DNA from 3 places in the Caballeronia sp. LP006 genome. Region 1 is predicted to be linked to each of the others. Evidence: predicted binding sites of a transcription regulator. Region 1 holds the regulator's gene; each other region holds the start of a gene.
What was found. The regulator LexA, encoded in region 1, represses DNA repair genes until DNA is damaged. The targets are predictions, from matches to a motif close to ACTGTATNNNNATACAGT.

Region 1 (10,406 bases):
CTAACGAAGCCTTGCCCTGGCGCAAGCGCTCACCATCGACACTTAAGGAGTTCAGCAATGGGAATCCTCAGCTTTATCAAGGAAGCAGGCGAGAAGCTCTTTGGTGCAACCTGGCAAACCGCGCAGGCCGCGCCCGCGGCCGTGGATGTCGCGGAGCTCAATCTCAAGGCCGGCGAAGCCATCGCGACGTACATTCGTTCGCAAGGGCTCGAAGCGCAGGATCTGCAAGTGAAGTACGACGGCGCGTCGCATACGGTCACCGTATCGGGCGAAGCGGCGGATCAGGCCACGAAGGAGAAGATCCTCGTCGCGGCGGGCAACGTGCAGCACGTGGACAAGGTGGATGACCAACTGACCGTGCCATCGCCCGCTCCGGAGTCGCAATTTCATACGGTCGTGGCCGGCGACAATCTCTGGAAAATCGCGGAGAAGTATTACGGCAGCGGCGCGAAGAACGATGTCATCTTCGAAGCCAACAAACCCATGCTCAAGAGCCCGGACAAGATCTATCCGGGACAGGTGCTACGCATTCCGGCTGCAAGCTGAAGCAACGAAAAACGCGAACTCCGGTTCGCGTTTTTCGTTTCGGTTTCAGTATGTCTCGAAGATGCGCTGCAGGCCGGGCGCATCGCTCACGCCTCTCGCGAGCGCCAGTTGCAACAGCACGCGCGCCTTGTACGGATTGAGCGTGCCCGCGCTGACGGTGCCGAGCGCATCGTCGGGTGCGGCGCCGTTGCGCATCACATGGCCCGAGCCGACGCGCGATGAACGCACCACCGCCACGCCTCGCCCAATGGCATCGGCGAAGGCTTGCGCGAGCGTCGAACTCATGGAGCCGTTGCCGGTACCCGCAAGCACGATGCCCTTCACGCCAGCGCCGACGAGCGCATCGACCGGAACGCGCGATACGCCCGCATAACTCGCGACGATTTCGACCATCGGCCAGTCTTGCGGAACGGTGAATTCGCTCGCGAGCGTGTGCGGCCGCACGACCGTGCGTTGGAAGTCGACGCGTCCGTCCTGCACGAAACCGAGCGCGCCCGCTTCGGGCGAACGAAAGGCATCGACGGCATAGGTGCTCGTCTTCGTGACTTCGCGTGCGCTGTGGATCAAATTGTTGAACGCGATCAGCACGCCCTGCCCCGCCGCCTGCCTCGAAGCGGCGACCGTCAGCGCGTTGAGCAGATTCAACGGACCATCGGCGGACAGCGCACTGGAGGGCCGCATCGCCGCGGTCAGGACGACCGGCTTCGCGCTCTTCACCGTCAAATGCAGCAAGTAAGCGGTCTCTTCGAGCGTGTCCGTGCCGTGCGTGACGACCACGCCATCGATATCGTCTTGCGCGAGCAGTGCATCGATCCGCCGCGAAAGCGTCGTCCACAGCGCGGGCGTCATGTCCTTGCTGTCGATGCTCGCAATCTGTTCCGCGTGAATGCGCGCGACCGAGCCGAGCGCGGGCACGGCTTCGAGCAGCTTGTCGACGCCGACCACGCCTGCCTTGTAACCCGCTGTCCTGGATGCATCGCCAGCTTGTCCGGCGATGGTGCCGCCCGTCGCGAGAACGGCGAGGCGCGGCAAGGTATCGAGAGAAGTGTTCATGCCGGCGATTGTAAATCAGCCGAGATGAACCTGAACTCGCTCAAGCCGCTTCGCGCAGTTGCGCCGCGATCTGCGCTTCGTCGAGTTGCGGCGCGAACATCTCGATCAGCCGGTAAGCGTAAGCCCGCAAGAACGCGCCCTTGCGCAAGCCGACGCGCGTCGTGCTCGCCTCGAACAGATGCTGTGTATCGAGCGCGACGAGTTCGCTGTCGCGCTTCGGGTCATACGCCATCGCCGCGACGATGCCGATACCCATGCCAAGCTCGACATACGTCTTGATCACGTCGGCATCGATGGCGGTGAGGACGATATCGGGAATGGCACCCGCGCTCGCGAAGGCCTGGTCGATATGCGAGCGTCCCGTGAAATCCTGATCGTAAGTGACGACGGGATACTCGGCGATCTGTTCCAGCGTGATGTTCTCGAGTCCGACGAGCGGATGGCCCTTCGGCACGACGACCGTGTGATGCCACGAGTAGCACGGGAACGTGACGATGTCGGGATAGCGGTCGAGCGCTTCCGTCGAGATGCCGATATCCGCTTCGCCGTTGATGATCATCTGCGCGATTTGCTGCGGACTGCCCTGACGCAGCGCGAGATGCACCTTCGGGAACACTTCCGTGAACTGGCGGATCACCTTCGGCAGCGCGTAACGCGCTTGCGTGTGCGTCGTCGCCACGACGAGATGGCCGTTGTCCTGATCCGCGAACTGGCGCGCGACGCGGCGCAGGTTTTCAGCGTCGAGCAACATGCGCTCAATCAACTGATGCACCTGTTTGCCAGGCTCGGTAAGACCGGTCAGACGCTTGCCGCGTCGGATGAAGATATCGACGCCGAGTTCGTCCTCGAGGTCCTTGATCTGCTTCGACACGCCAGACTGCGACGTATAGAGCACGTTCGCGACCTCGGTCAGATTCATGTTCTGACGCACTGCTTCGCGCACGAAGCGCAATTGCTGGAAGTTCATTTCAGCCTCTCTTTATGCCGTTGCTTTTGTTTGTTGTGCCCCGCTCGCATCGCCTGCCGGGAAGACGCGCAACGCGCGCGGCACGGCGGTCGCGCCGTCGCCTACGTCGAGTCGCAGCGTGCGCCACGACTCGCGGTCGAGTTCCGCTTCGAGAATGCGCCCCGAGTTGCCTTCGAGTTCCACGCGCACGGAGCCGCCGAGCGTCACCACGCGCCGCACGCCGACCACGATGCCGTCGCGATGCGTGCCATCGACGGGATAGATCGCCAGATCGTGCGGCCGCACATAGGCCAGCGCGCGGCCGCTGAAATGCGCGGGCACGGCAATGGCCTGCGTGGCGCCATCGGCGACGAAGCCGTTGGCATCGACATGACCTTGCAGGCGATTGGCCGCACCGAGGAACTCGTAGACGAACGAGGTCTGCGGATGGTCATACACGTCTTGCGGGCTGCCCACCTGCTCCACGCGCCCGTGATTCATCACGACGATGCGGTCCGCCACTTCGAGCGCCTCTTCCTGGTCGTGCGTGACGAAGAGCGTCGAGATATGCAGATCGTCGTGCAGACGGCGCAGCCAGCTACGTAATTCCTTGCGCACCTTGGCGTCGAGCGCGCCGAAAGGTTCGTCGAGCAGCAGCACTTTAGGTTCGACGGCAAGCGCTCGCGCCAACGCGATACGTTGACGCTGACCGCCCGACAGTTCGGACGGAAAGCGCTCCGCGAGCCAGTCGAGTTGCACGAGCTTCAACAATTCATGCACCTTCTCGCGGATGACGGCCTCCGTTGGCCGCTCGCGACGCGGCTTCACGCGCAAGCCGAAGGCGACGTTCTCGAACACGGTCATGTGGCGGAACAGCGCGTAATGCTGGAACACGAAGCCGACTTGCCGCTCACGCGCGCCCACTTCGGCAACGTCCTCGCCGTTGAGCACGACCTGACCGGCATCGGCATATTCGAGGCCGGCGATCACGCGCAAGAGCGTGGTCTTGCCGCAGCCGGAAGGTCCGAGCAGCGCGACGAGTTCGCCCGACGGAAAATCCAGCGTGACGTTGTCGAGCGCGGTGAAGGTGCCGAAGCGCTTCTGCAGATTGCGAACGATGATGCTCATGATTGATCCACGCCTTCCATTTATACGGTTGCCTTCGCGTCGCTCAGCGTGGCCGTCATGCGGCGCTCCGCGAGCAGCTTCAGCCCGAGCGTGACGAGCGCGAGCAATGCAAGCAGCGACGCCACCGCGAAGGCGGCCGAGAAGTTGTATTCGTTGTAGAGAATCTCGACGTGCAGCGGCATGGTGTCGGTCTGGCCGCGAATGTGGCCCGAGACCACCGAGACCGCGCCGAACTCGCCCATCGCGCGCGCGTTACAGAGAATCACGCCGTAGAGCAGGCCCCACTTCACGTTGGGCAAGGTCACGCGCCGGAAGATCTGCCAGCCCGACGCGCCGAGCACGTGCGCGGCCTCTTCCTCGTCGTTGCCTTGCGCCTGCATCAACGGAATCAGTTCGCGCGCGACGAACGGGAAAGTCACGAAGATGGTCGCGAGCACGATTCCCGGCACCGCGAAGATGATCTGCACATCGTGCGAAATCAGCCACGGTCCGAACCAGCCCTGCGCGCCGAACATGAGCACGTAGATGAGGCCGGAGATCACGGGCGACACCGAGAACGGCAAGTCGATGAGCGTCGTCAGAAGCGCCTTGCCGCGAAACTCGAACTTGGCGATGGCCCACGATGCCGCGAGCCCGAACACCACGTTGAGCGGCACGGCAATCGCGGCGGTCAAGAGCGTGAGCTTGATGGCCGACCACGCGTCCGGGTCCTTGAGCGAATCGAAGTAATAGTCGATGCCTTTCGCGAAGGCCTGCACGAACACGGCGACGAGTGGCACGACCAGAAACAGCGCGAGAAACACGAGCGCGATACCCGTGAGTATCCAGCGCACGGCGCGCGGTTCGGTGACGGGATTGAGCCGGTTGGTCTCGCCGCGCGCGGCGGTGTTCACGGGAAGCGCCTTGCTGTTTGGCGTGCTCATGCGTGACCTCTGCCCGGAGTTCCGGCATGCAGCGAGGGCCCCGCGGCCACCGCGGGCGCCGCGCCCGTCTTGCTCGTGCGGCGTTGCAGGAACCATTGCAGCGTGTTGATGAGGAGCAGCATGAGAAAGGACACGCACAGCATCACGACGGCGATGGCCGTCGCGCCGGCATAGTCGTACTGTTCGAGCTTGGTGATGATGAGCAGCGACGTGATCTCCGATTTCATCGGTACATTGCCCGCGATGAAGATGACCGAACCGTATTCGCCGAGCGCGCGCGCGAACGCAAGCGCGAAACCGGTCAGAAGCGCGGGAAAGAGCGCCGGCAACACGACGCGGCGAAACGTCAGCCAGCGCGTGGCGCCGAGACATGCGGCGGCTTCTTCCTGTTCGCGCTCGAAGTCTTCGAGCACCGGCTGCACCGTGCGCACGACGAACGGCAAGCCGATGAACGTCAGCGCCACGAGCACGCCGAGCGGCGTGAACGCCACCTTGATGCCGAGCGGCGCGAGATACTGCCCGATCCAGCCGTTGCTCGCGTACACGGCGGCAAGCGAAATGCCGGCAACGGAGGTCGGCAGCGCAAACGGCAGATCGACGATGGCATCGACGACACGCTTGAACGGGAACGTGTAACGCACGAGCACCCATGCGACCAGGAAGCCGAAGATCGCGTTGATGACCGCCCCGCCGAGCGCCGCCGTGAACGTGAGTCGATACGACGCCAGCACACGCGGCCCGGTGACGGCGCGAACGAACTGCGCCCAGTCGAGCGTCGCGGTCTTGGCGAAGGTCGCCGCAAGCGGAATCAGCACCACGAGGCTCAGGTAAGCCACCGTGATGCCAATCGTCAGCCCGAAGCCGGGTAACGCACTCGGCTTTCGGAAAGTGAACGTTGTCATCTTTGCTTCATCCTTGATCGTCCTGCCTTCGGCGCCGGGGGATAAGCGCACTGTTTTTTTGTCTCGTCATGCGCGGCCGTCTTTGCGGCCGCTTTCATTGCGACTCGAGCGCCTCGCGGCGCCCGGTCTCTTGCCTGCTTACTGCGGCTGATAAATCGAATCGAACACGCCGCCGTCCGCGAAGTGCGTCTTCTGCGCTTTGGTCCAGCCACCGAAGGTGTCGTCGATGGTGTAGAGCTTGAGCTTGGGGAACTGCTTGGTCAGCTCTGCGGGCACCTTGTCCGAACGCGGACGATAGAAATTGCGCGCCGCGATCTGCTGGCCTTCGTCGCTATACAGATACTTCAGATACGCTTCGGCCAGCTTGCGCGTGCCGTGCTTGTCGACGACCTTGTCCACCACCGCCACCGGCGGCTCGGCCAGAATGCTCACCGAAGGAACCACGATCTGAAACTTCTCCGGACCGAATTCCTTGAGTGACAGGAACGCCTCGTTTTCCCATGCGATCAGCACGTCGCCCTGACCGCGCTGCACGAAGCTGGTGGTCGCGCCGCGTGCGCCGGAATCGAGAACGCCTGCGTTCTTGTAGAGCTTGGTCACGAACTCCTTCGCGGTCTCTTCGTTGCCGCCGGGCTTGTGTTGCGCATACGCCCACGCCGCCAGATAGTTCCAGCGCGCGCCGCCCGAGGTCTTCGGGTTCGGCGTGACGATCGACACGCCCGGCTTGGTGAGATCGTCCCAGTCCTTGATGCCCTTCGGGTTGCCCTTGCGCACCAGAAACACAATGGTCGACGTGTACGGCGATGCATTGTCCGGCAGACGCTTCTGCCAGTCCGTCCCGACGATGCCCTTGGAGGCGAGCGCGTCGATGTCGTAAGCAAGCGCAAGCGTCACGACGTCTGCCTGAAGCCCGTCTAGAACCGCGCGCGCCTGGCCGCCGGAACCGCCATGAGATTGCTTGAAGGTGACCGTTTCGCCGGTGTCCGCCTTCCACTTCTTCGCAAAGGCCTGGTTGAAGTCCTGATACAACTCGCGCGTCGGATCGTACGAGACGTTCAGAAACGACGTGTCCGCGTGCGCGGTGGCCGAGATTCCGAAACTCGCCGCCGTGATCGCCAGCGCGGCAAAGAGTTGTTTCGCGCCGCCCTTCAATCCAGCCCTGATGCTATACATTCCCCGTTCTCCGTCTTATCGAATTGACGGAATCAGTCTAAAGGCGAGCTTATATGATTAGAAATAATTGTTTCTCACTTTTTTAGATACAAAAGTGCTAAAGCGGGTTATTTCGCGGTTTGAGAGGCAAGTAGAGACGGTTCGAGCGCGCTGCAGCCTTGTCAGTAAAGGATCTGGCGACGAACTTCAAGTAAAGCTTGAAAAGCGCGAAATACTGTATAAAAATACAGTCATCTGTCCATCCATACAGTGCGCCGAGGCTCCAGCAAGTGACCAAACCCTCAAAACTTACCGCGCGACAGCAGCAAGTGTTCGAGCTCATCCAGCGAGCCATCGACCGCACGGGCTTTCCGCCCACGCGTGCCGAGATCGCTGCCGAGCTTGGCTTCAGCTCCGCGAACTCCGCCGAGGAACATCTGCGGGCACTGGCGCGCAAGGGCGTGATCGAACTCGCGGCGGGTTCGTCGCGTGGCATCCGCCTGTTGGGAGGCTCCGCGCGCATCGACCGTTCGGACGATCTTCCGCATCAGTTCACCTTGCCGCATCAGAGCATCATGCAGTTGTCGCTTCCGCTGGTCGGGCGCGTTGCGGCGGGCAGCCCCATCCTTGCGCAGGAGCATATCTCGCAACACTATGCGTGCGACCCTGCGTTCTTTTCGGGCAAGCCCGACTATTTGCTGAAGGTGCGCGGCTTGTCCATGCGCGACGCGGGCATTCTCGACGGCGACCTGCTTGCCGTACAGAAGCGCAATGAAGCGAAAGACGGGCAGATCGTGGTCGCGCGTATTGGCGACGATGTCACGGTGAAACGCTGGAAGCGCCGGCCAGATGGCGTGGAATTGGTCGCGGAGAATCCCGACTACGAAAACATCTTCGTGCGCTCCGGCAGCGGTGACTTCGCGCTGGAAGGAATCGCGGTCGGGCTCATCCGCTCCGGCGAGTTCTAACGCACGACTCGAGCGCGCGGCGCGTCAACATCGCCGCCCGCTTCGCCTCCTCGCCCTCGCGCGACGCGGCACGTTTCAAAAATTACAAGCATGACGGCCACCGCTCGCGGCGTGCCGCGGTGCGTCCTATCGTCTGTCGTCTGTCGTCCGCCGTCTGGAGAGTCATCATGGAACGTTTCGCCCGTTTGCTGCCCTTTCGTCAGTTTGGCCGTCTGCGTCATTTGCGCTCGCTGATCTCATGCGCCGTGGCGCGACCTGAAGCGGCGCCCGATCTCTTCGACGAGATGCCCGCGTTGCCGTCGCGTCAACCCGCCTTCGCCCGTGTGTCGCTCAATAGCGCGGTGCATGCGGAATCGGAACAGCGCGCGCCGGTGCGGGTGTATCGCAGTGAGTCGCGGGTAATCATGGTCGGCAATATCGGCGAGGTGTCGCGCATGATCGACCGGTGTATCGACGAGGAACGCGCCGGCGTTAGCAGCGGCATTCTGGCCTGAGCGCGGTCGAGCGTTTGCCGAGTGAATTTGAGTTATGTGCAATGCAGGCAGTCCGCAATCTATCGGCTGCAAGGAATGAAGCTCGGGATATATCCGGCGTGAACATGGTCAATCGTTCTTTCATGTCACCCATGTCACGCCAGGGGTCGTTCCTTCGCATGTCCCGCACTACGCGTTGTTTCGTCGCCGCGCTCGTCATTCTCTTCATCGTTGCAGGGTTAAGCCTTGTCTATGCGTCGCCCTATATCGCGCTGAACCGCGTCAAGCACGCGGCCGATGCGCGCGATGCACAGACCGTCAACGAATACGTCGACTTCCCTGCACTGCGTGAAAGTCTCAAAGAGCAAGTCGGCGCACTGCTGACGCGGCGCGTCGATATCCAGAAGAGCGGCAATCCGCTCGCGATCATCGGTGCAATGATCGGCGCGGCGCTCGTAGGGCCGCTGGTGGATTCCTACGCTACGCCCGAAGGCGTCGCCGCGATTTTGAATGGCATTCCGCCGCGGGGAGATCCAGGCGAGCATCCACCCGATGTCGTGCCACCGGTTCGAGACGGTCAGGCGGCGGCGAGTTCACCGCCGTCGGAAGCGGCATCGAGCATGGTTGCGACTCAAGAACCGCCGCGACAACCACCGCAGACCACGGCCGGATATCGCAGCTTCGATACGTTCGTGGTGACCTACCAGCACGGTGCCGGCGATGCGCGGTACTCCGCGATCTTTCATCGGTACGGGTTGATAACGTGGAAGCTGGTTGCGGTTGATTTGAACGGGTGAGTTCGTTGTTGGACAACCATTAAAGTGCCGGTAAGCGCTTCATGGCATTTTTTGCGGCGTTAAGCGTGCGCGGCCGTCACGCAAGGAGACGGCAGCTGGCGCTGATAGCGCAAAAGAGCACTGGCCGACGCAGGCCAGCCTCATCGCGCAAAGCTATCCTCAAACACTTACTTCGGCCCGGTCCGGCTTCGCCGCATAAGCCGCCTCATCTTCCGCTTCGGCCGACTCACCTGCCTGACAAACCGCAACCAATATGCTGCATGACACGCGATCGAGCAGCGGTGTGTTGCCCGCGCCCATCCACCAGCGCGCGAGACCGCTGCGGCATCGATGGCCGACCACGACCAGATCGACCTTGAGACTTTCCGCCAGCGTGGCGATTTCATCGATCGGATGCCCGAATGCGAAATGCCCCTGCGCCTGCAAGCCGCGTTCGCGCAGCCACTCCACGCCTTCTTGCAGGATATCGCGTGCGGCATCCTCGAACCGTCCGCATGCCATGTCGGTCAGAAGACCGGCGCTTTGCGCAATGCTCGAACGCATATCCACCACCGCCAGCACGTGCGTCTCCGCGTTCAAGGCAAGCGCGAGATTCGCGCCCTGACGCAACGCCTTGCGGCCCTCTCTGGAGCCGTCGTAGCACAACAGGATTTTTCGATAGCCTGACATCATGATCTCCCTGCCGCGTAGCCGATGGTGTCGGCAAATCGAGTGCGGCGCATCTTCATCATGGTAGGTCGCCTCATGCGTGGCAACGATGGAAAACGCTTACACGGCAACAAGCGCTAGCGCACACCGTGCCAGAGGCGTGCGAGCCTTGCCGGACAGGCTTGCGGCGCCATTTGCCAAAACAACAGGAAGAAGCGATGCACGCTTCGATCACAGGAACGATGCATGCGCTTGCATGCAAAGCGCCGCGCTGGTGCATTGGATTACACTAACCGGCTGAGTTTTCTCCTCGCAGGACCGCCGCATGACCGACATAAATCACCGAGCTGGCGCGAACTCGAACGCGGCGCCAGCGATCGAATTCAGCGAAGTCAGAAAACATTACGGCAAGCGAAGTGTCGTCGATGGCTTGTCGTTCGACGTTCAGCCTGGCGAGTGCTTCGGCCTGCTCGGCCCGAACGGCGCGGGCAAGACGACGACGCTCAAGATGCTGCTCGGCATTACATCGCCCGACAGCGGCACGATCCGTCTCGTCGGCGAACCCGTGCCAGCGCGCGCACGCTTCGCGCGGCAACGCGTGGGCGTCGTGCCGCAATTCGACAACCTCGATCCCGACTTCACCGTGCGCGAAAACCTGCTCGTCTTCGGCCGCTATTTCGGCTTGGCAGGCGCGCGCATGGAAGCCATCGTGCCTTCGTTGCTCGAATTCGCGCGCCTCGAAAGCAAGGCCCAAGCGCGCGTCGGCGAACTGTCGGGCGGCATGCGGCGGCGGTTGACGCTCGCGCGTGCCCTCGTCAACGATCCCGACGTGCTCGTGATGGACGAACCCACCACCGGTCTCGATCCGCA
Region 2 (10,406 bases), 1.1 Mb from region 1:
CGCCATGAACGCGGCCGCGCCGATGCGCAACGCCTTCTCCGACAAACCCGCGCGCACGAGCCCGTAGCCGGTATGCACCGCGATGAACGAGGCGAGCAGATACGCGCCGCCGAGCCAGTTCATCGAAGGCTGCGATACCGGCAGCAACACCGTCTGAGCGATGAGCAGCACGCCGAACGCAAGCGGCATGAGCGCAACGACCGGCGAGGCGAACGACACGCGCGGCTCCGACACGCGCACGAGCAGCGCGACCGTCGCCCCGAGCGCCAAGTAAAGCGCCAGCGCGCTGTATTCGGCGTAGAAGGTCGGAATCGGATACGTGTGGTTGACGACGCCAAACGGCAAGGTCAACGCAAGGCACAGAACGGCAAAACAAAGGTAGCGCGCGTATTGAGAAGGCATGAGGGGCTGTGAACGTCGGCAACCGGCGCACTATACAAAACTTTGCTGCCCATGTCCGGTACACAGCCCGATTTGCGACGAAATCCCCGCGTTTCCAACAAAAAATCCCCGCACCTGACCGCTTCTTGCCGATGGCAGACGAGCGATGCCGACGCACCGCTCGTCTGCCCGTCGTCAGCGATGCACGTCAGCCACGGCATTCCGCCGGCGCGAGATTGGCGGGCAAGCTCGGTGCCTCCGCGGGCGACGGTCCCGCGCCCGGCGCCGGCAACGACGACGCCGCCTTGCCGCCCGCGAAGCATTCCCACGTCAAGGTGCCTGCCTGCACCGATCCGCGCGCGAGCGACACGCGGGCCGTCGGAGTCTCGGCGTTGTCGGGCGTGGATGGCACGAGCACGAGCGTGTTCGATCCTGCTGGTGCGACGCGCGTCGAATAGGCAATCGTGATCTGGCCGTTGTCGCTGTCGATGTGGATCGAGTCGACGTTGCGCGTGCCCGGCGGCGAGGCATATCCGCTTGCGAGATCGGCCGCGCTCGCCGCGTTCTCGGCCACGGCAAGCCGCGCCGATGCCGCGAGCGACAAGCCCTCGCCCACCCGGCTGCGCGCCAGATAATCCTGATACGCGGGAATCGCATACGCGGCCACCACGCCGACGATCGCCAACACGATCATCAGTTCGATCAGGGTGAAACCTCGCGTCGCCGCGTCGCCGGCAGAGCGCAGCCAGCCGTGCATCGCGCGCCAGGCACGCGGCGAATTCGTGTTGCAGGTGATCGTTGTCATCGGTACTCCCAAAAGGACAAAAAGCGCCCGGATGCATGATGCAATCCAGACGCTTCGATCTTATTCAGGGAGCTTTAGCGGTGACAGTCGGCCGAATGGCTAACGTGGGGGCCTGGGGTGAGCGTCTTTCGGTAAAGGCCTTAGCGTGAGCGCGTTCCCGGTCAACGCGATTGGGCGGAGTGCGCCTCAGTCACCGCACTGCATAGAACAGCCTCACCCCGGCGCCCGTTTAGCACTGGCGAGCGCGCGCCGCTTGATCAGCACGCCCGCCGCGACCACGAAAATCGCGCCCACCGCTCGCGCGGTATACCCGACGAGCTCCGTGTTCAGCTCGGGCCATCGGTCGATGAAGGGATCGTCGATGATCAAGCCGCCCGCGATCCACCCGAGCAACGCCGCGCCAAAAAGCACGATGACTGGGAAGCGATCGAGCAGCTTCAGCACCAGCGTGCTGCCCCACACGATGAGCGGAATGCTCACTACCAGCCCGAAGACGACGAGCGTGAAGCGATGCCGCGGGTCCGCCGCCTCCGCCGCGCCCGCAATGGCGATGACGTTGTCGAGGCTCATCACGGCGTCCGCGATGACGATGGTCTTGACCGCTGTCCAGAGCTTGTCCGATGCGTTGATCTCGTGCGCGTCGTGGTCGGGCTGCATCAGCTTCACGCCGATCCACAGCAGCAGGATGCCGCCGACGAACTTGAGGAACGGGATATCGAGCAGAAACACCGCGAACGCGATCAGCACGACGCGCAGCACGATGGCGCCGAGCGTGCCAAGCAAGATGCCACGCGTGCGCTGGCCGTCGGGCAAACCGCGACAGGCGAGCGCGATCACGACCGCGTTGTCGCCACCGAGCAGAATGTCGATGACAATGATCTGAAGCACCGCGCCCCAATGGAGCGTCGCAAAAAAATCGAGCATGTAGTAATAAAAAAAGCGAGGAAGCCAACGCTCCCTCGCTTTCTATTCGGCGGTTACGAAAGGATTCGGTAAGAGTACCAAACCCCAGGCCGTTCTGCCGATAAACCCGCTTAGATCACCGACTTCAACAGACGACCCATTTCCGACGGGTTCTTCGTGACCTTGATGCCGCACGCGTCCATGATTTCGAGCTTGGCATCGGCCGTGTCCGCGCCGCCCGAGATCAGCGCGCCTGCGTGACCCATGCGCTTGCCCGGAGGCGCCGTGACGCCCGCGATGAAGCCAACCACCGGCTTCTTCATGTTGTCCTTGATCCAGTAAGCGGCGTTCGCTTCGTCCGGACCGCCGATCTCGCCGATCATGATGACGGCGTCCGTTTCCGGATCGTCGTTGAACATCTTCATCACGTCGATGTGCTTGAGACCGTTGATCGGATCGCCGCCAATACCGACTGCCGACGACTGGCCAAGACCCAGCGCCGTCAACTGACCCACTGCTTCATACGTCAGCGTGCCCGAGCGCGATACCACGCCGATGCGACCCTTGCGGTGGATGTGACCCGGCATGATGCCGATCTTCAGTTCGTCCGGCGTGATCGTGCCGGGGCAGTTCGGTCCGAGCAGCAGCGTCTTGCGATTTTCGCGGCGCATGCGGTCCTTGATTTCCAGCATGTCGCGAACCGGAATGCCTTCCGTGATGCAGATGGCGAGATCGAGATCGGCCTCGACGGCTTCCCAGATCGCGGCGGCGGCGCCCGCGGGCGGAACGTAGATCACCGATACGGTTGCGCCCGTTTCGGCCTTCGCTTCCTTCACGCTCGCGTAAATGGGGATGCCTTCGAAATCTTCGCCGGCCTTCTTCGGGTTCACGCCCGCAACGTACGCTTCGCGGCCGTTCGCGTATTCGCGGCAGGCGCGCGTATGGAACTGACCGGTCTTGCCGGTGATGCCCTGCGTGATGACCTTCGTGTCTTTGTTGATCAGAATCGACATGTAGTGACCTCTGTTCGTTTGGCGTCGCGACGCTTTCTCATATGGAAAGCCCGCGCCGCCATTCGTGTCTGGTGGAACGCTCTTGTCAGACTAGGAAGCGGGCGCGCTTACTTGCCTTCGGCCGCCGCGACGACCTTCTGCGCGGCTTCTTCCATGCTGTCGGCGGAGATGATCGGCAGACCGGAGTCCGCGAGCATCTTCTTGCCGAGGTCTTCGTTCGTGCCCTTCATGCGCACGACGAGCGGCACCTTCAGGTCCACGGCCTTCGACGCGACCATCACGCCTTCCGCGATCACGTCGCAGCGCATGATGCCGCCGAAGATGTTGACGAGGATCGCCTTCAGGTTCGGATTCTTGAGCATCAGCTTGAAGGCTTCGGTTACCTTCTCGGTCGTGGCGCCGCCGCCGACGTCCAGGAAGTTGGCCGGCTCGCCGCCGAACAGCTTGATGGTGTCCATCGTGGCCATGGCCAGACCCGCGCCGTTCACGAGACAGCCGATGTTGCCGTCGAGCGAGATGTACGCGAGGTCGAACTTCGACGCTTCGACTTCAGCCGGATCTTCTTCGTCGAGATCGCGATACGCGACGATTTCCGGGTGACGGAAGAGCGCGTTCGCGTCGAAGTTGAATTTGGCGTCGAGCGCGATGACCTTGCCGTCGCCGGTCAGGATCAGCGGGTTGATTTCCGCGAGCGATGCATCCGTCTCGTAGAACGCCTTGTAGAGACCCTGCAGAATGGTGCGTGCTTGCGGCAACGATGCGTCTGGAATGCCGATCTTGCGCGCGAGGTCGTCCGCTTCGGCGTCCTTCAAGCCCGTGGCGGGATCGACCGGCAGCTTGTGCAGCAACTCGGGCGTCTTTTCCGCGACTTCCTCGATGTCCATGCCGCCTTCGCTCGACGCCATCACGACGACCTTTTGCGAAACGCGGTCGAGCACGAGGCCGACGTAAAGTTCCTTCTTGATGTCCGCGCCTTCTTCGATCAGAAGACGGTTCACCTTCTGGCCCTCGGAACCGGTCTGGTGCGTGACGAGCTGCATGCCGAGGATCTGGTTCGCGTATTCGCGGACCTGATCGATTGACTTCGCGACCTTCACGCCGCCGCCCTTACCACGGCCGCCAGCGTGAATCTGCGCCTTGACGACCCATACCGGGCCGCCCAGCTCTTCCGCGGCCTTGACCGCATCATCCACCGAGAACACGGGTTTGCCGCGCGGGACCGCGACGCCGAATTTCCGCAGGATTTCCTTACCCTGGTACTCGTGAATCTTCATGCGTGATTCCTTCAGTCTGAGAGTTGGAGTGAACTTCGATTTGCTGAACCGCTGATTTCATCGATTCTTGTTTGAATGCTGATCGCCGCGTGCGCGCTAGGTGTCGCGCGGCTTGGTGTCGCTTGTGCCTGCGCGCTCGAACCAGCGCGGATAGTACTCCTCGACCGCGGGGCCGTCGAAGCGCAATGCGTGACAGCGCCCGAGTTGAAACGGCGGTGTGTCCGATGCTGCCTTTGCGTCCTTCGAATCGAACGGATTACCCGATTCGGTATTCCAGACCTGACCCGCGAATCCCTGGATGGCGACGGTCGGCAGGACGGCGCACAACTCGGTGAGATGCGTGCAAGCAGCCGCGCCGCCAATACGCTGATTGACTTCGCGGCGAAAATTCTTGAGGAGATTGAGCCCGATGAGCGAGCGATAAGCGGGATTGGACTCGGCGCAGAGACCAGCATAAGGCGCCCACTCCGAGGACGCTTCTGCGCCGACGATAGTGAGTTCGCGGTCGATGGTGATGCGTAGCCAGAGTTCATGGATTGGCTGACCGTATGGCCGTACGCCCGTCACGAGTTGAAAGTCGCGCGTCTTCTCGTCGGTTAGAACGGCTTCGATGTCCCAAAGGCCGTCATCTCGCTCGAACGCTTCAATCCGAATCGCGCGACGATGGCGCAATTGTCGGGAAACGGGCGGGGAAAGAGGCATGCTGGACCAAAGCCGGAACGGGAAAACCGTGGAATTTTAGCATATTGGGTATTTCAAGCCGGGGATGACTCAGGCACCAGAAACGTGCGCGGGGAAAGCTTGAGAAGCCTGTGCTTATTAACGCTTCGGCGCGGTGCGGGATTTTCTTCCCGCCTCGGAGCTTGCATGCACGCGGTCGTTTGAAATCACTTCTTACTTTGGTGGACTAGAAGCCCAACGCGCGGATGTGGAAACATGAGCCCGAACTCTTTGCATGCGCGCGAAACCTGAAATTACTCAGCGGTCGAAATCCGCCAGCACGACGAGGCAAGCGCGTGGAGCATGGAATAATTAACCTAATGCTTCGCGTGTGAATGGTTTTGAACCGAGTCGTGATGGAATGCGGCTTCGCCATGAGTCCAGCACGTGTAAGCATGAAATGTATGCACGCGGCGCTCGGGCAATCACATGGCGCTCGAATGCGCCCGTACTGAACTAGACGGCGTTCGCCATCAATCGTCGATGACTTCGTCGGTCCAGTCTTCGTCGCTTCCCTTCAACACCTTGCTGATCGTGCTCATGGAAAAGCCGCGCGCCGCGAGAAAGCGCGCTTGCTTCGCACGCTCCGCGGGCGTTTCCGGTACGACGCCGTACTTCCTCTCCCATACGGACTGCGCTCGCGCGGTTTCGGTCTGCGCGAGTTTGTCGGCAGTTTCGCCGATGAGCGTCTCTCCCACTGCATGACGCTTCAATTCGTGGATGATCCGGCTGCCGCCCATGCGCGCCGCTCTTCGATGCACGACGCTTTCGACAAAGCGCTCGTTCGAGAGCCAGCCGTCGCGTTCGAGGCTATCGAGCAGTGTTTCGAGCGAATCGGCTTCTTCGACGTAGGGACGCAACTTGCGCGATAACTCCGCGCGGCTATATTCCCGACGAGACAGGTAAGCGAGCGCGCGTCCTTTAAGCGAACGTTGCGGACGCTTGGAATCTTTGACTTCGGCAGCGGAAGTTTTGCGAGCGCGTTGACTTGAACGGCTGTAGACCGATTCGGATGCTGTGTTGACGCCTGCATCCGGCGTGCACTGCTCGAAGGGCTCGAAAGGATCGGCGTCTTCGAAGGCGTCGATTGCAGATGATTGGTTTGGATTGGCAATCCGGCTTGCCAAGGGTGACGCGTTCTGCGCACGGTTGGTCGCCAGAGTCGGCCTTTCCACTGCCGGCTTGGAGGTTGCGTTTCTCGACGGTGCGTTGCCCTCACGAATGGACGCTGCCTGCATCAGCAACGCGCGGGCTTGCTCCAGACGCGCCCGGCGATCTTCGGACGACGGTGTCTGACTTTCCCGGACAGCAGCAGCATCAACATCGGCCGCCCTTGCGTCCAACTCAGCAGCATCACGCGCATTCACCGGCAACTCTCGCCGCCAGCCACCACGCAACGCCTTCGCCGAATCGCGCGACTGAGTGTCACGCGACTGAGGATCACTCGCGCCGTTCGGATCATCAGAACCAGCAGACCGCCCGAACCTTCCGTCCGTTCTGCCAGCCTTCGATCCGAACCGGCGCTTCAACATCGTCAGTGACCAAGTGAGTATCTAAACAACGAGACGACGACTATGTGACGATAAAGCGACAACTCACTCGTCCGCCACCGTGGCGCCCGGCGCCACGGCGTCAGCCATTGCCGCCACGCCGAGCGACTCGCGGATCTTGTTCTCGATCTCGCGGGCGATGTCCGGGTTCTCGCGCAGGAATTCGCGCGCGTTGTCCTTGCCCTGACCAATACGCTCGCCGTTATAGCTGTACCAGGCGCCCGCCTTGTCGACCAACTTGGCCTGCACGCCCAGGTCGATGATCTCGCCCTGACGCGAAATGCCTTCGCCATAAAGAATGTCGAAAATGGCTTCGCGGAACGGCGGCGAGACCTTGTTCTTCACGACCTTCACGCGCGTTTCGTTGCCGATGACTTCGTCGTTCTTCTTGATGGAACCAATACGGCGAATGTCCAGGCGCACCGACGAATAGAACTTCAGCGCGTTGCCGCCCGTGGTGGTTTCCGGGTTGCCGAACATCACGCCGATCTTCATGCGGATCTGGTTGATGAAGATCACGAGGCAGTTCGTACGCTTGATGGTGCCAGTTAGCTTGCGCAGCGCTTGCGACATCAGGCGCGCTTGCAAACCAGGCAGCGAGTCGCCCATTTCGCCTTCGATTTCCGCCTTCGGCACGAGCGCCGCGACGGAGTCGATGACGATCATGTCGATGGAGCCGGAGCGCACCAGCGCATCCGCGATTTCCAGTGCCTGCTCGCCCGTGTCCGGCTGCGAGATCAGCAGTTCCTGCGCATTCACGCCGAGCTTCTGCGCGTATTGCACGTCGAGCGCGTGTTCCGCGTCGATAAACGCCGCCGTGCCGCCGACCTTTTGCATCTCGGCGATCACCTGCAGCGTGAGTGTGGTCTTGCCCGACGACTCAGGCCCGTAGATTTCCACGACACGGCCGCGCGGCAAGCCGCCGACGCCGAGCGCGATATCCAGACCGAGCGACCCTGTCGAGACCACCTGAATGTCTTCCACCACCTCGCCTGCGCCGAGCCGCATGATCGACCCTTTGCCGAATTGCTTTTCGATCTGCGCGAGCGCGGCGGCCAATGCCTTGCCCTTCTCCGCAGTCATGCCAGCCGGGCCTTTCTTGCTTTCTTCCATGAATCGTCCTTTGCTATGATGAACGGCGTCTGAGGCGGGTGCCGGCAAGCTCGAAACGAACTCGAGCCCGTCTGTAGCACTCCCGCAGACACTGTATAAAAAAACAGTAGTTTTTGCAAGCCCGATCGCGCGACGCAGTCTTTTTTCCACGCCGCGCGCACCGCGCAAAAACCGCAAAACACCTGGAGACCGCCGCGCCGGGCGAAATGCGGTGTCGGCAATGACTGCGCTTTGCCGCGCACGAAGGCGCACAACACGATGCGAATCCTCATTGCCGAAGACGACAGCATACTCGCGGACGGTCTCATTCGATCACTCCGCCAATCGGGATACGCCGTCGACCATGTGAAGCATGGCGTCGAGGCAGATACCGCCCTTTCGCTGCAAACTTTCGACCTCCTGATTCTCGATCTCGGCCTGCCGCTCATGCCCGGTCTGGAGGTGCTGCGCCGCCTGCGCGCACGCAATTCGCAGATGCCGGTTTTGATCCTGACGGCGGCCGACAGTGTCGACGAACGCGTGAAGGGACTCGACCTCGGCGCCGATGACTATATGGCCAAACCCTTCGCGCTCAACGAGCTCGAAGCGCGCGTTCGAGCGTTGACGCGACGCGGCGCGGGTGGCGGTCCGACTGTCGTGAAGCATGGTTCGCTGGCGTTCGACCAGGTCGGACGCGTCGCGCATATCGGCGAGCAAGTCGTAGACCTGTCCGCGCGCGAACTCGGCGTGCTCGAAGTGCTGCTCCAGCGCATCGGGCGGCTCGTGTCGAAGGAACAGCTCGTGAATCATCTGTGCGAGTGGGGTGAAGAAGTAAGCAACAACGCAATCGAGGTGTACGTGCACCGCTTGCGCAAAAAAATCGAAGCGAGCGGCGCGCGCATCATCACGGTGCGCGGGCTCGGCTACACGCTGGAAAAAGCCGTCGCCACCGTCGACAACGGCGCCGTTGCCCAACCCGCGGCGAGCGATTCCCTGCCCGCCAGCCCTCAATACAAGTAGCCGCGCATGGCGTCGCCCGTTTCCACCGAACCAAGCGAAGCCCGGCACGGACACGACCACGCCGCCACCGAAAGCGACACCGACGCCAAGCGCGACGCGCGCTACGCCAACCCGTTCGCGCCTCCCGACGAACTCGAACCCGACAACGAAACGCATCCGCGCTCGCTCTTCGGCGAGATTCTCGACTGGATGCTTGCGCCGCTTCTGCTGCTCTGGCCGATGAGCATCGCGGTGACGTATCTGGTCGCGAAGTCGATTGCCAACGGTCCGTTCGACCGCGCGCTCGAAGCCGACGTCTACATGCTCGCGCGCCAAATCCAGCCGGTGAACGGCGTCGCCGAACTGCGTCTACCCGATGTCACGCGCGATTTCCTGCGCGCCGACAACGTCGACAGCGTGTTCTTTCAAGTGCTCGGCACGCGCGGCGAACTGGTCGGCGGCGACCGTGACATGCCCTTGCCGCATGACGACGATCGTCCGCAGCCGGGCATCGTCGAATTTCGCGACGACGCCCTGCGCGGCAACGACATTCGCGTCGCCTACACGACGGTCGATGTGCCCGGTCTCGCACCGGGACGCGATCCCGCCGAGACGCAGCCGGTGCTCGTGCAGGTCGCCGAGACGCTGGACAAACGCAGCCAGCTCGCCAACGACATCATCAAAGGCGTGATCCTGCCGCAGTTCGTGATCCTGCCGCTCGCCATCGTGCTCGTGTGGTTCGGCCTCTCGCGCGGGCTCGCGCCGCTGCACGCGCTGCAGTCGAACATTCGCGCGCGGCGTCCGGACGACCTCTCGCCGCTCGAAGCGGCCCGCGCGCCGCCCGAGATCGCGCCGCTCGTGGCGTCGTTCAACGATTTGCTCGTGCGGCTCGAACAGAACATGGAGTTTCAGAAGCGCTTTATCGCCGATGCGGCGCATCAGATGAAAACGCCGCTCGCCGGCCTGCGCATGCAGGCGGAGTTTGCGTTGCGCCAAGAGGTATCGACGGAAGTGCAGCGCTCGCTCGAACAGATCGCCACGAGTTCCGAGCACGCGGCGCGGCTCGTCACGCAATTGCTCGCGTTGGCGCGCGCGGAAAATCGCGCGACGGGGCAGATTTTCTCGCACGTCGAACTGACCGATCTCGCGCGGCTCGCCGTGCGCGACTGGGTGCAGGCGGCGCTCGCGAAGGGTATCGATATCGGTTACGAGGAGCCCGCGTATCCCGTCGAAGTAGAGGGCAACGCGGTGATGCTGCGTGAATTGCTGTCGAATCTGATCGATAACGCCATCCGCTACACGCCTCCGAGCGGACGCGTGACCGTGCGTGTGCGGACCGGCGAGCACGATCTCGGTCACGTTCATCTCGAAGTGGAAGACACCGGACTTGGCATTCCGAGCGCCGAACGCGAGCGCGTGCTCGAGCGTTTCTATCGCATTCTCGGACGCGAGGGCGACGGCAGCGGCCTCGGTCTCGCCATCGTCAAGGAGATCACGGCGATGCACGGCGGCACGCTCGTCATCGAAGATCATGTGTATCAGGAAGCGCCGCGACTGGCTGGAACGCTGGTTCGCGTGAGCTTACAGCGGGTTTTTCCTATGCGGGACAAACCCTGAGCCCGCCCAGCGCCCAACACCTCGACAAACAACATAAAACGCGCATTGACGC
Region 3 (10,406 bases), on a different contig from region 1:
CAATCGGGCGATGTGCCCAGAGGCCGAAGTTGATCATCGGGTCGGCGGCGCGGCGTTCCTGCCAAACGAAGAGGCACGCGCTCGCAATCAGCACCGCCACTTCCACGGCTACCCGCGTGTTGCTGGCGTGGCCGGCATCGGTCAGAGCCATCATCAGCGCGGCGACGGCGGCGGTGAAAAAGAACGCGCCAGCGAAGTCGATCGACGGGCGGCCGTGGCGTTTCTCTTCGTGCAGGAACATGACGAACAGCAGCGCGGCGAGAAAGCCGATCGGCACGTTGATCCAGAAGATCCACGCCCACGAGAACTGCCGGATGAGCAGACCACCGACCATGGGTCCGAGCACGGCCGATACCGCCCACACGCTTGCCAAATAGCCCTGCACCTTGCCGCGTTCATGCGCCGGGTAAAGGTCGCCGACGATAGTCAGCACCACCGGCAAAATGGCGCCCGCGCCCACGCCTTGCAGCAAGCGGAACACGATCATTGCGGGCATCGACCAGGCAAAGCCCGCGAGCACCGAGCCGATCAAAAAGATGGCGATGCCCACGAGCACCGCGGGCTTGCGTCCATAAAGGTCGGCGAGCTTGCCGAACACCACGGTGAGCGCGGTCTGCGTGAGCAGAAACGACGAGAAAACCCAGCTGTAGAGATCGAGACCGCCGAGTTGCGTGGCGATTTGCGGCATCGCGGTGGAGACGATGGTGGCCTCGATCGCGACCATTGCCATCGACGCCATCACGGCGGCAATGACGAGCGGACGAACGGTTTGTCTGGCTTGTGGCATGCGTTTCCATGAAAGGAATGGCGCCGCCACGCGAGGCGGATACGGCGCGCGGCAACAGGCGGGCTTACACGAAGAAGGCGATACGGCCAAGGCGAAGCTGCATCAGCCGTTGTGCGGCGGGGCGGCATCGCCTATGAACTCGATGATGAAGCGGTCGACTGCAATGGTAGCGCCTGCTGAAAAAGCCTGCTCGCTTCGCCCGACTCTTCGTCCTCATTTTTCTCTAACTATCGGGGTATACGCTGGGTTCGTGGACAGAAGGTGGGTTCACATCCTCGTTCTCCTCAGCTTCGAGCGTCGGCTCCGACCCGGACCGGCGCTTCTTTTTTAGCACGTCGATGCCAGAACCCCGCGCCGAAAGATCGAAAAGTCCGAAGCCGCCGAAAGCCGCTAGTAGAATCGAGACGCCAGCCGGTCCGCGTCTTTTCATCTCGATGCGTCTTCACATGATCAAATCGCTGAGAAATCAACTGGTCGTCGCGCTCGGGCTGCTCGTCAGCGCGGTGGGCTTGCTGCAGGGCATCAGCTCGTATCATCTTTGCCGGACCGGCATGGACGCACTGCTCGACATGCGCCTCGAACAAGTGGCGACCCGCATGCGCGACGGTTTCGCCGAAGGCATTCCGCAGAATCCCGCGCGCGGCACGCAGGACGATCGCGATGTCGTGGTCGTCGTGTGGAAGCCGGACGAAGCCACGCCGTTTCGCACGACCGATCCTTCTCTGCGCTTTCCGCGCGATGCAACCGCGGGCTTCGGCAGCTATCAGGTCAACGACGAATCGTGGCGCGTCTTCACGCGTCAGGACCCGACCATGACCATTCAAGTGGCGCAGCGCAACGCCGTGCGCCGCGAACTCACGCGGGAAGCCGCGACGCAGACGCTCTGGCCCATCGTCGTGCTGTTGCCGCTCGTGTGGATCGCGGTCGCGCTCGTAGTGAGCCGCTCGCTGCGCAGGCTCAAACGCCTTGGCGCGAAAGTGCAGGGCATCGATACCGCCAATCTCGAACCGTTGCCCACCTCCGGCGTGCCCGCCGAAATCGCGCCCTTCATCCATTCGATCAACACGATGATCGAGCGCCTCGCGCAATCCATCGAGTCGGAACGCAAGTTCATCGCCGATGCCGCGCATGAACTGCGCACGCCGCTCACGGCCCTGCAATTGCAGGCCGATAATCTCGCGCCGCACATCGCGCCGGGCAATCAGGAGCGTTTTCGCGAGTTGCGACGCGGCATTGGACGCGCGGGCAGCCTCATCACGCAGCTTCTGCGCATGGCGCGCGCCGATGCCCCGATGGGCGCGACGCCGCTCACGCGGGTGAATATCGCCACGGTCGTAACGAGCGCCGTGGCCGATGTCCTGCCGATTGCGCTGCAACGCGGCCTCGATATCGGCGCCGAAGAGATGGTCGAGGCCCACGTGCGCGCGGTGGAAACGGATATCGGCATGGCGGTGAAGAATCTCGTTTCGAACGCGGTGCGCTATACGCCGGATGGCGGCACCATCGACTTGCGTATGCGGCGCGAGCGCGACATGGTATGGGTCGATGTCGTCGATACGGGGCCGGGGATCGCGGAAACACTGTTGCCGCGCGTATTCGACCGCTTCTTCAGGGCTAACCCTGATATCGAGGGTAGCGGGCTCGGCTTGTCTATCGTGAAGGCGATCGCGCAGCGCTACGGTGGCGATGTGTCACTTCGGAATCGCGATGACGGGCGGTCGGGCATCGTCGCTTCGATTGGCTTTCCGGTCGAGGAAAGCGGCGTGGCTACCGAGGCAAACGCCGCGACAGCCACCGCTTAAAAGGAATGGCCGCGCTGTTTTGTGCCTATTACAATGGGATCGCGTGCTGCGCGCGGGTGATGACCGCGTCAGCTTGGTCGCGTCAATGCGGTGTGCGGACCCAACATGCGAATCCTACTGATCGAAGACGACGTACAGATCGGCACCAGCCTGATGCGCGCCCTCAAGGACGTCGATTACGCCGTGGACTGGGTGCGCGACGGCCAGGCGGGCCGCGAGGCCATGGACGCCGCTGAATACACGGTAGTACTGCTCGATCTCGGCTTGCCCGGCATGTCCGGCCTCGAAGTGTTGCGTGGTGCGCGCACGGCGGGCAACGCGACGCCGGTGCTGATCCTCACGGCTCGCGACGACCTCGACACGCGCGTGCAAGGGCTCGACCTCGGCGCGGACGACTACCTCCTCAAGCCCTTCGACACGCCCGAACTGCTGGCCCGCATCCGCGCGGTGCTGCGCAGAAAGGCGGGTTATGCCACCTCGCGTCTCGGCGACGAATCGATCAATCTCAACCTCGACCAGCGCACGCTTACGTGCGGCGAGACATCCGGCGTGCTATCGGCGAAGGAATTCGCGCTGATGCACGCACTCATGGAGCGGCCCGGCACCATCTTTTCGCGCGATCAACTCGAAGACCGGCTTTACGGCTGGGGCAAGGAAGTCGAAAGCAACGCTGTCGACGTGATCATCCATTCGGTGCGCAAAAAGTTCGGCGCAGCGGTGATCCGCAACGTGCGCGGCCTCGGCTGGACCGTGATGCTGGGACAGGCGGGACGCGACGAAGCGAAGTGAGGGCGTGTCACGCGTAAGGGTCGTCGGGGCGACGCGGGATCGATCCGCAGAAGGTCATGCTGTACGCGTGGTCGCTTTCCTCGACCTGACGCATGCGGCGCTCGAGTTCGGCGTGATCGCCCGACGAGGCAAAGTAGTCGTCGTGCGAATGGTCGTCGGTGGCGGAAAAGAATCTGGAAAGACGTTCGAACATGATGCGCTCCTTAGGCGGACGGTTGGCGACGGCCTGCGTTCGGTATTCAGTATGGCTCGTCGATGGAAACCAGAATAAGGCGCGCGAATTAGCGTTGAATGATGGCTCGCACATGCAGTCGCCAGCACAGAGTTGAGCCTGCGAAACATGTACGCCAGCGCACGCGAATGGGCTGCCGCGTCGCACCATCGCGTGGTATCTTCTTTCACACAGGTTTCACACAAGGATGGATGTACAGCAGCGCGTTTGCCCTTTCCGTCGAACGTCTCTCGTGAACGCCGCCATGAACGAAGTGCCTCGTACTCTCAGTGCCCGCGACCGTGTCGAACTGCTTTGCTGGCTGACGTGCGGCAGCCTCGGTGCGTACTATCTCAACGGCGACTGGCCCGCGCCGTCATTCCATGTCGAAGCCGCGCGCAAGTGGCTCGACCGGCATCAGCGCGAAGCCGACTGGCTTGCTATCGCCAAACTCTCTGCCATTGCACGCGATCTTGCGGCGCGACATTGCGCCATCCTCGAATCCGACTGGGCGCGGGAAGCGGTCGAAGAGATTTTGGACAGCGAAGACCTCAACTTCAATTCGGGCGTGGTGCGACCCATTCTGGAGGATTGCCGCCGGGCGTTGGCGGAGAAGCGGGTTCCGGAGTAGACCGATTTGCGTAGGCGAGTCGTGAGGGCGGTCGCGCCGCCAACCGCAGGCCGCTAGCGCCACGTGCTCTATCTAGCCAAATATAGGAAAGTATAAGGTAGTCAAGATATACTTCGCTATATATTGTTATAGAGTCATAGTCATGGATCCGGTTCGGAACCCATTTGCGCCCGGCGCCGGTAGCCAGCCGCCCGAACTCGCTGGGCGTGAAGCAATCATCGAGGACGCACGTATCGCCATTGAACGCGCGGTGCTCTGTAAGCCCAGCCGTTCGCAAATGTTTCTGGGCTTACGCGGCGTAGGCAAGACCGTGCTGCTCAACGCAGTCGAAGCGCTCGCTAATCAGCGTGGCCACGTCACTTCCATGATCGAGGCGCCCGAGAACAAATCGTTGGGTGAGCAACTGCTGCCACGCATGCATCAAGTGCTTCGAAAACTGTCCGTCGCCGCCAATGCCAAGGCGAAGACTTACGACGCGCTGCGAGCGTTGAGGTCGTTTGCCTCCGCATTCAAGTTGGAATATGGCGATGTCTCGATCGCGGTGGATCCCGAAGTAGGAGTCGCGGACAGCGGCGACCTCGAGAATGATCTTCCAGAACTGTTCGTGCGTATCGGCGAGGCCGCTAAAGCTGCCGGTAAAGCCTGGACGCTCCTGATCGATGAAGTCCAGTACCTAAGCGAAAAAGACCTAGCCGCTCTCATCGTGTCATTGCACAAGATCAACCAGGCGCGCTTGCCCGTGCTGTTTTTCGGCGCCGGCTTGCCACAGGTTGCGGCCCTGTCGGGACAAGCCAAATCGTATGCGGAGCGGCTATTTCACTACCCGGAGGTCGGTGCTCTGCCTGAGGACGATGCCAAGGCAGCGATCCGTCAACCAGTGAACGACGAAGGCGCCGTTATCGACGATGCTGCTCTGAAAGAGATTTTCCTCAAGACGAGAGGCTATCCCTACTTTCTGCAGGAGTGGGGCCATCAGTCCTGGAACCTCGCCGTCGGCGACACGATTACCGTAAGCGACGCAAGGCGCGCCGAGTCGACAACGCTCAAGCGTCTGGACGAAGGGTTCTTCAAAGTTCGCTTCGATCGCCTGGCGCCCAAGGAACGCGAATACGTCATTGCCATGGCGAAATTAGGCAGTGGCCCTTATCGTTCGTCCGACGTTGCGGACGCGCTCGGCGAAACCCCGCAGAGTCTCGGTCCTCGCCGCGCGCAGATCATCAACAAAGGCATGATCTACAGTCCGTCCCATGGTGATATCGCGTTCACCGTGCCGATGTTCAATGACTACCTGATTCGCAATTTAAGCATTCTTGGCTGACCGGGCTGCGGATTTGCGCCGAGCGCCGCTAGGGACATAAGGCAGACTAGCGCGAATCACTGTATGAATGTACAGTATGCGCATTTCCTGCGTTCTTCGCGCCTGCGCATGTTCAGCCACGTCCTTCGCACGTCGTCGTCTTCCGGCCTTGTCGGCACGCGTCCGTTCTAGGCAATGGACACGCCCGCCACGCCCACGCCTCGCCGTATCGCGCATCTGGACATGGATGCGTTCTTCGCCTCCGTCGAATTGCTGCGCTATCCCGAACTGCGCGGTCAGCCGGTGGTGGTCGGCGGCGGACGCAATGCCATTCCCGAGACGCTGGCCGACGGCACGCGCCGTTTCAGAAAACTGCGTGATTACGCGGGGCGCGGTGTCGTCACCACCTCCACTTACGAAGCGCGCAAGTTCGGCGTGTTCTCGGCCATGGGCATGATGAAGGCCGCGCAACTCGCGCCCGACGCCATTCTTCTGCCCACGGATTTCGAGTCGTATCGCCATTACTCGCGGCTCTTCAAGACAGCCGTCGCGGCGTTCACGTCGCAGATAGAGAATCGCGGCATCGACGAGATTTATATCGACGTGACGGACATGACGGGCGATTCCGCGAGCATCGGCCGGCGCATGAAGGACGCGGTGCACGAAGCCACCGGGCTTACGTGCTCGATCTGCATCGCGCCGAACAAGCTGCTGGCGAAGATCGGCTCGGAGCTCGACAAGCCCGACGGCCTGACCATCCTGACGATGGACGATCTCCCCACACGCATCTGGCCGCTCGCGGCGCGCAAGGTGAATGGCATCGGGCCCAAGGCGAGCGAAAGGCTGGCGGCGCTCGGTATCGAGACGGTGGGTGACATTGCCGCCGCCGACCTGGGATTTCTGCAGACGCATTTTGGCGGCACTTACGCCGCATGGCTCGCGCGTATCGCGCAGGGACAGGACGATCGGCCCGTGGTCGTGAGTTCGCAGCCGAAGTCGATGAGCCGTGAGACCACGTTCGAGCGCGATCTGCATCCGAAGAACGACCGCGCGAAGCTCTCCGAGGCGTTCACGGGGCTGTGCAAGAAAGTCGCCGACGACCTACAGCGCAAAGGTTACGTAGGCCGCACGGTCGGCATCAAGCTGCGTTTCGACGACTTCCGCACGCTCACGCGTGATCTGACCATTCCCGTTTCCACCGACGACCCCGTCGAGATTCGCCGCGCCGCTACCGAATGCGTGAAGCGCATTACGCTGGATCGACGGCTGCGGTTGCTCGGCGTGCGCGTGAGCGCGTTGAGCGTGCGCGGGGAGGACGGCGGCTTCATCGAACCGATTCAAGTGGAACTGCCGTTCGACTGAGGCGTTAAGCGCCAAAGGGAATAAGCAAATCGCGGATCGTTCGTTGGCGGCACGGCTGCGACGAAGTAGATTGGCTGTCTTTGCGCCGTTCAAGAACATCGTGACGACCCTCGCACCGACCCTCGAAAGTTCGCCCCAAGCCGCCGATCGATCCATCGACGAATCCATTCAAATTCGCGCCTTCGACGCGCCGCTCGGCGCCGAGGTCATCGGGCTCGATCTGAGCAAGCCGCTCTCGCAAGCCGATTTCGCGCGCATTCATCGCGCGCATCTCGATCATCACGTGCTCGTGTTTCGCGACCAGCGCATCACGCCGGAACAGCAGGTCACGTTCAGCAAGCGCTTCGGGCCGCTGCAAATTCACGTGCTCAAGCAGTTCGCGCTCGCCGGGCATCCGGAAGTGCTGATCGTTTCCAACGTGCTCGAAAACGGCAAGCCGATCGGTCTCGGCGATGCCGGGCACTTCTGGCACTCGGACCTCTCGTACAAGGAAACGCCGAGTCTCGGCTCACTGCTGCATGCGCAGGAGTTGCCGAAAGTTGGCGGCGATACGCTGTTTTCGAATCAGCATCTTGCGTGGGATACGTTGCCCGAGCATCTGCGTCGCGCAGTCGAAGGACGCCGCGCGGAGCATACCTATCTTGCCAAATACGCCGAGTTGCAGAAACGCAGTCCGTGGCGCCCGAACCTGACGCCCGAGCAAATCGCGCAGGTCAAACCGGTGGTGCATCCCATTGTGCGGACGCATCCGGAGAACGGGCGTCGCGCGCTTTTCGTGAGCGAGCACTTCACCACGCGCATCATCGACATGCCGGAAGACGAGAGCCGCGCGCTCCTCGACGAAATCTTCGCGCATAGCGTGAAGCCGGAGTTTCTTTACCGCCACGAGTGGCGCAATCACGACATGGTGTTCTGGGACAACCGCTCGGTCATGCACTTGGCCGCCGGCACGCCCGACGACGAACGCCGCAAGCTGTATCGCACGACCATTGAAGGCGACGCGCCGTTCTGAGCGCTTATTTCACGGGGTTTTCTCACATGCATTCTCGTTTCGGGAAGCGTTCGTTGCGCGCGCTCGCCGCCGCGCTCGTCGTCTCGTTGGGCTGTTCGGCGACCGCGCAGGCGGAAGGCACGTTGCGCGTGGCCGAGCAATTCGGCGTGGTTTATCTGCTGCTCAACGTGGCGCGCGATCAGAAGTTCATCGAGCAGGAAGGCAAGAAGCAAGGCGTCGATATCAAGGTCGATTGGGCCAAGCTCTCGGGTGGCGCGAGCATCAACGACGCGTTGTTGTCCGGCTCCGTGGATATCGCGGCGGCAGGCGTCGGTCCGTTGCTCACGATCTGGGATCGCACGCACGGCAAGCAGAACGTGAAGGGCGTGGCGTCGCTTGGCAATCTGCCGTATTACCTCGTATCGAACGATCCGCGCGTGAAGACCATCGCCGATTTCAGCGATAAAGATCGAATAGCGGTGCCGGCCGTGGGCGTCTCGGTGCAGTCGCGCATTCTGCAATTCGCGTCGGCCAAGCAATGGGGCGACAAGCAGTACGATCGCCTCGACAAGCTCACGCAAGCGGTGCCGCATCCGGACGCGGCGGCGGCCATCATCGCGGGCGGCACGGAAATCAACGCGCACTTTGGCAATCCGCCGTTCCAGCAGCAGGAACTCGCGGGCAATCCGAAAGCGCATATCGTGCTCAACTCGTATGACGTGCTGGGTGGGCCGAGTTCGGCCACCGTGCTCTATGCAACGGAGAAGTTCCGCAATGAGAACCCGAAGACGTATCGCGCTTTCGTCGATGGCCTCAACGATGCGGCGCGCTTCGTCACCGCTAATCCCGAGAAGGCGGCCGACATCTATTTGCGCGTGAACAACGCGAAGCTCGACCGTGATCTGCTCCTCAAGGTCATCAAGGACCCTGCGGTGCAGTTCAAGGTCCAGCCGCAGAACACCTTTCCGCTTGCGCAGTTCATGCATCGCGTGGGCGCGATCAAGAACGATCCCAAATCGTGGAAAGACTACTTTTTCGACGATCCCGTGACGCGCGGCGGCAGTTGATATTGAGTTGATATCGCGCTGACTGCTTTCCATATTCGCAAAGATTGGTTAGGCGAACGTGCCGCCATGACTATGCTTGAGGATTGCATTCAGGCATAAGATCATGGCGGCGAATCCCCAAGCCATTTATCCGCGCGAACCCCAGCCCGAAGCCGGGACGAGCGACAAGCTGCTGTCGGCCAGAAACGTTTCTCTCGAATACCGCACGCCCGAAAGGCTCGTGCGGGCCACGCACGATGTCAGCTTCGACGTCTACGGCGCCGACCGCTTCGTGCTGCTCGGCCCTTCGGGCTGCGGCAAATCCACCTTGCTGAAGGCCGTCGCGGGCTTTATCGAACCGGTGTCGGGCAGTATCGAAATTGCCGGTGAGCGCGTGAAGGGGCCGGGCGCGGATCGTATCGTCGTGTTCCAGGAATTCGATCAGTTGCCGCCGTGGAAGACGGTGCTGCAAAACGTCGCGTTTCCGCTGCGCGTCGCGCGCAAGCTCAGTCGCGCCGAGGCACGCGAACGCGCGCTCCATTATCTCGACAAGGTGGGCTTGTCGCGTTTCGCGGATGCCTATCCCCATACGCTCTCGGGCGGCATGAAGCAACGTGTGGCGATTGCACGCGCGCTTGCCATGCAGCCGCGCATTCTGCTGATGGACGAGCCCTTCGCCGCACTCGATGCACTTACGCGCCGCCGCATGCAGGAAGAGTTGCTGCGCCTGTGGAGCGATGAGCGCTTCACACTCATGTTCGTCACGCATTCGATCGAAGAGGCGTTGATCGTCGGCAATCGCATCTTGTTACTGACGCCGCATCCGGGACGCGTGCGCGCCGAACTGAATAGCCATCAATATACGCAGGAGAGTCTGGGTCGCGGGGAGTTTCAGCAAAGCGTCGCGCGCATTCATCGCTTGCTGTTCGAAGAGGAGGCCGCGCAATGAGCACGCCGCATCTCGCCGCACCGCCGGTACGCCCGGAATATGAAGTGGAGCCCGCCGCGCCCGCGGACATTCAGTATCAAAGCGAAGTCAAACTGCCGCTCGCGCGGCGGATCGCGGACACGTCGTGGCTGCGCAAGACGCTGATTGCGCTGGTGCTCATCGGCATTTGGGAAATCGCCGCGCGCTTCGTCGATAACGATCTTTTACTGCCGACGTTCAGCGCAACGGCCGTTGCGTTCGTGCAGGGGATCATCTCGGGCGAGCTCATCGACAAGGTTGCCATTTCAATGTCGGTGCTGTTGCGCGGTTATTTGCTCGGCGCGGCGCTCGCGTTCGTCTTGACGTCGCTTGCGGTCTCGACGCGCATCGGCCGGGATATCTTGTCGATGCTCACGGCAATGTTCAATCCGTTGCCGTCCATCGCGCTGTTACCGCTGGCGTTGTTGTGGTTCGGCCTTGGCACGGGCAGCTTGTTGTTCGTGCTGGTGCATTCGGTCTTGTGGCCGCTTGCGCTCAACACCTATTCGGGTTTTCAGGCGGT

Region 2: a site for LexA is predicted at 7,850-7,867, ahead of recA (recombinase RecA). Genes of this name have one in related genera too.
Region 3: a site for LexA is predicted at 5,597-5,614, ahead of dinB (DNA polymerase IV). Genes of this name have one in related genera too.

The regions. Positions count from the first base shown of each region.
Region 1 covers NZ_JARTVW010000005.1:1,967,254-1,977,659, forward strand. Annotated here, with positions in the region: gene lysM (peptidoglycan-binding protein LysM) at 58-546, shown strand; gene P9250_RS25755 (asparaginase) at 592-1,599, opposite strand; gene P9250_RS25760 (CysB family HTH-type transcriptional regulator) at 1,640-2,566, opposite strand; gene P9250_RS25765 (sulfate ABC transporter ATP-binding protein) at 2,579-3,673, opposite strand; gene cysW (sulfate ABC transporter permease subunit CysW) at 3,694-4,596, opposite strand; gene cysT (sulfate ABC transporter permease subunit CysT) at 4,593-5,498, opposite strand; gene P9250_RS25780 (sulfate ABC transporter substrate-binding protein) at 5,637-6,671, opposite strand; gene lexA (transcriptional repressor LexA) at 6,941-7,618, shown strand; gene P9250_RS25790 (hypothetical protein) at 7,786-8,112, shown strand; gene P9250_RS25795 (DUF2939 domain-containing protein) at 8,271-8,888, shown strand; gene P9250_RS25800 (universal stress protein) at 9,048-9,557, opposite strand; gene nodI (nodulation factor ABC transporter ATP-binding protein NodI) at 9,862-10,406, shown strand, end outside.
Region 2 covers NZ_JARTVW010000005.1:914,771-925,176, reverse strand. Annotated here, with positions in the region: gene P9250_RS21050 (Wzy polymerase domain-containing protein) at 1-402, opposite strand, end outside; gene P9250_RS21045 (pilin) at 590-1,138, opposite strand; gene P9250_RS21040 (TerC family protein) at 1,400-2,110, opposite strand; gene sucD (succinate--CoA ligase subunit alpha) at 2,221-3,102, opposite strand; gene sucC (ADP-forming succinate--CoA ligase subunit beta) at 3,210-4,376, opposite strand; gene P9250_RS21025 (DUF2889 domain-containing protein) at 4,473-5,078, opposite strand; gene recX (recombination regulator RecX) at 5,570-6,334, opposite strand; gene recA (recombinase RecA) at 6,692-7,759, opposite strand; gene P9250_RS21010 (response regulator transcription factor) at 8,018-8,758, shown strand; gene P9250_RS21005 (sensor histidine kinase N-terminal domain-containing protein) at 8,765-10,354, shown strand.
Region 3 covers NZ_JARTVW010000004.1:1,397,642-1,408,047, forward strand. Annotated here, with positions in the region: gene P9250_RS16490 (MDR family MFS transporter) at 1-787, opposite strand, end outside; gene P9250_RS16495 (HAMP domain-containing sensor histidine kinase) at 1,234-2,589, shown strand; gene P9250_RS16500 (response regulator transcription factor) at 2,695-3,378, shown strand; gene P9250_RS16505 (transcriptional regulator) at 3,386-3,571, opposite strand; gene P9250_RS16510 (hypothetical protein) at 3,855-4,220, shown strand; gene P9250_RS16515 (ATP-binding protein) at 4,363-5,538, shown strand; gene dinB (DNA polymerase IV) at 5,713-6,879, shown strand; gene P9250_RS16525 (TauD/TfdA family dioxygenase) at 7,034-7,891, shown strand; gene P9250_RS16530 (ABC transporter substrate-binding protein) at 7,918-8,937, shown strand; gene P9250_RS16535 (ABC transporter ATP-binding protein) at 9,041-9,865, shown strand; gene P9250_RS16540 (ABC transporter permease) at 9,862-10,406, shown strand, end outside.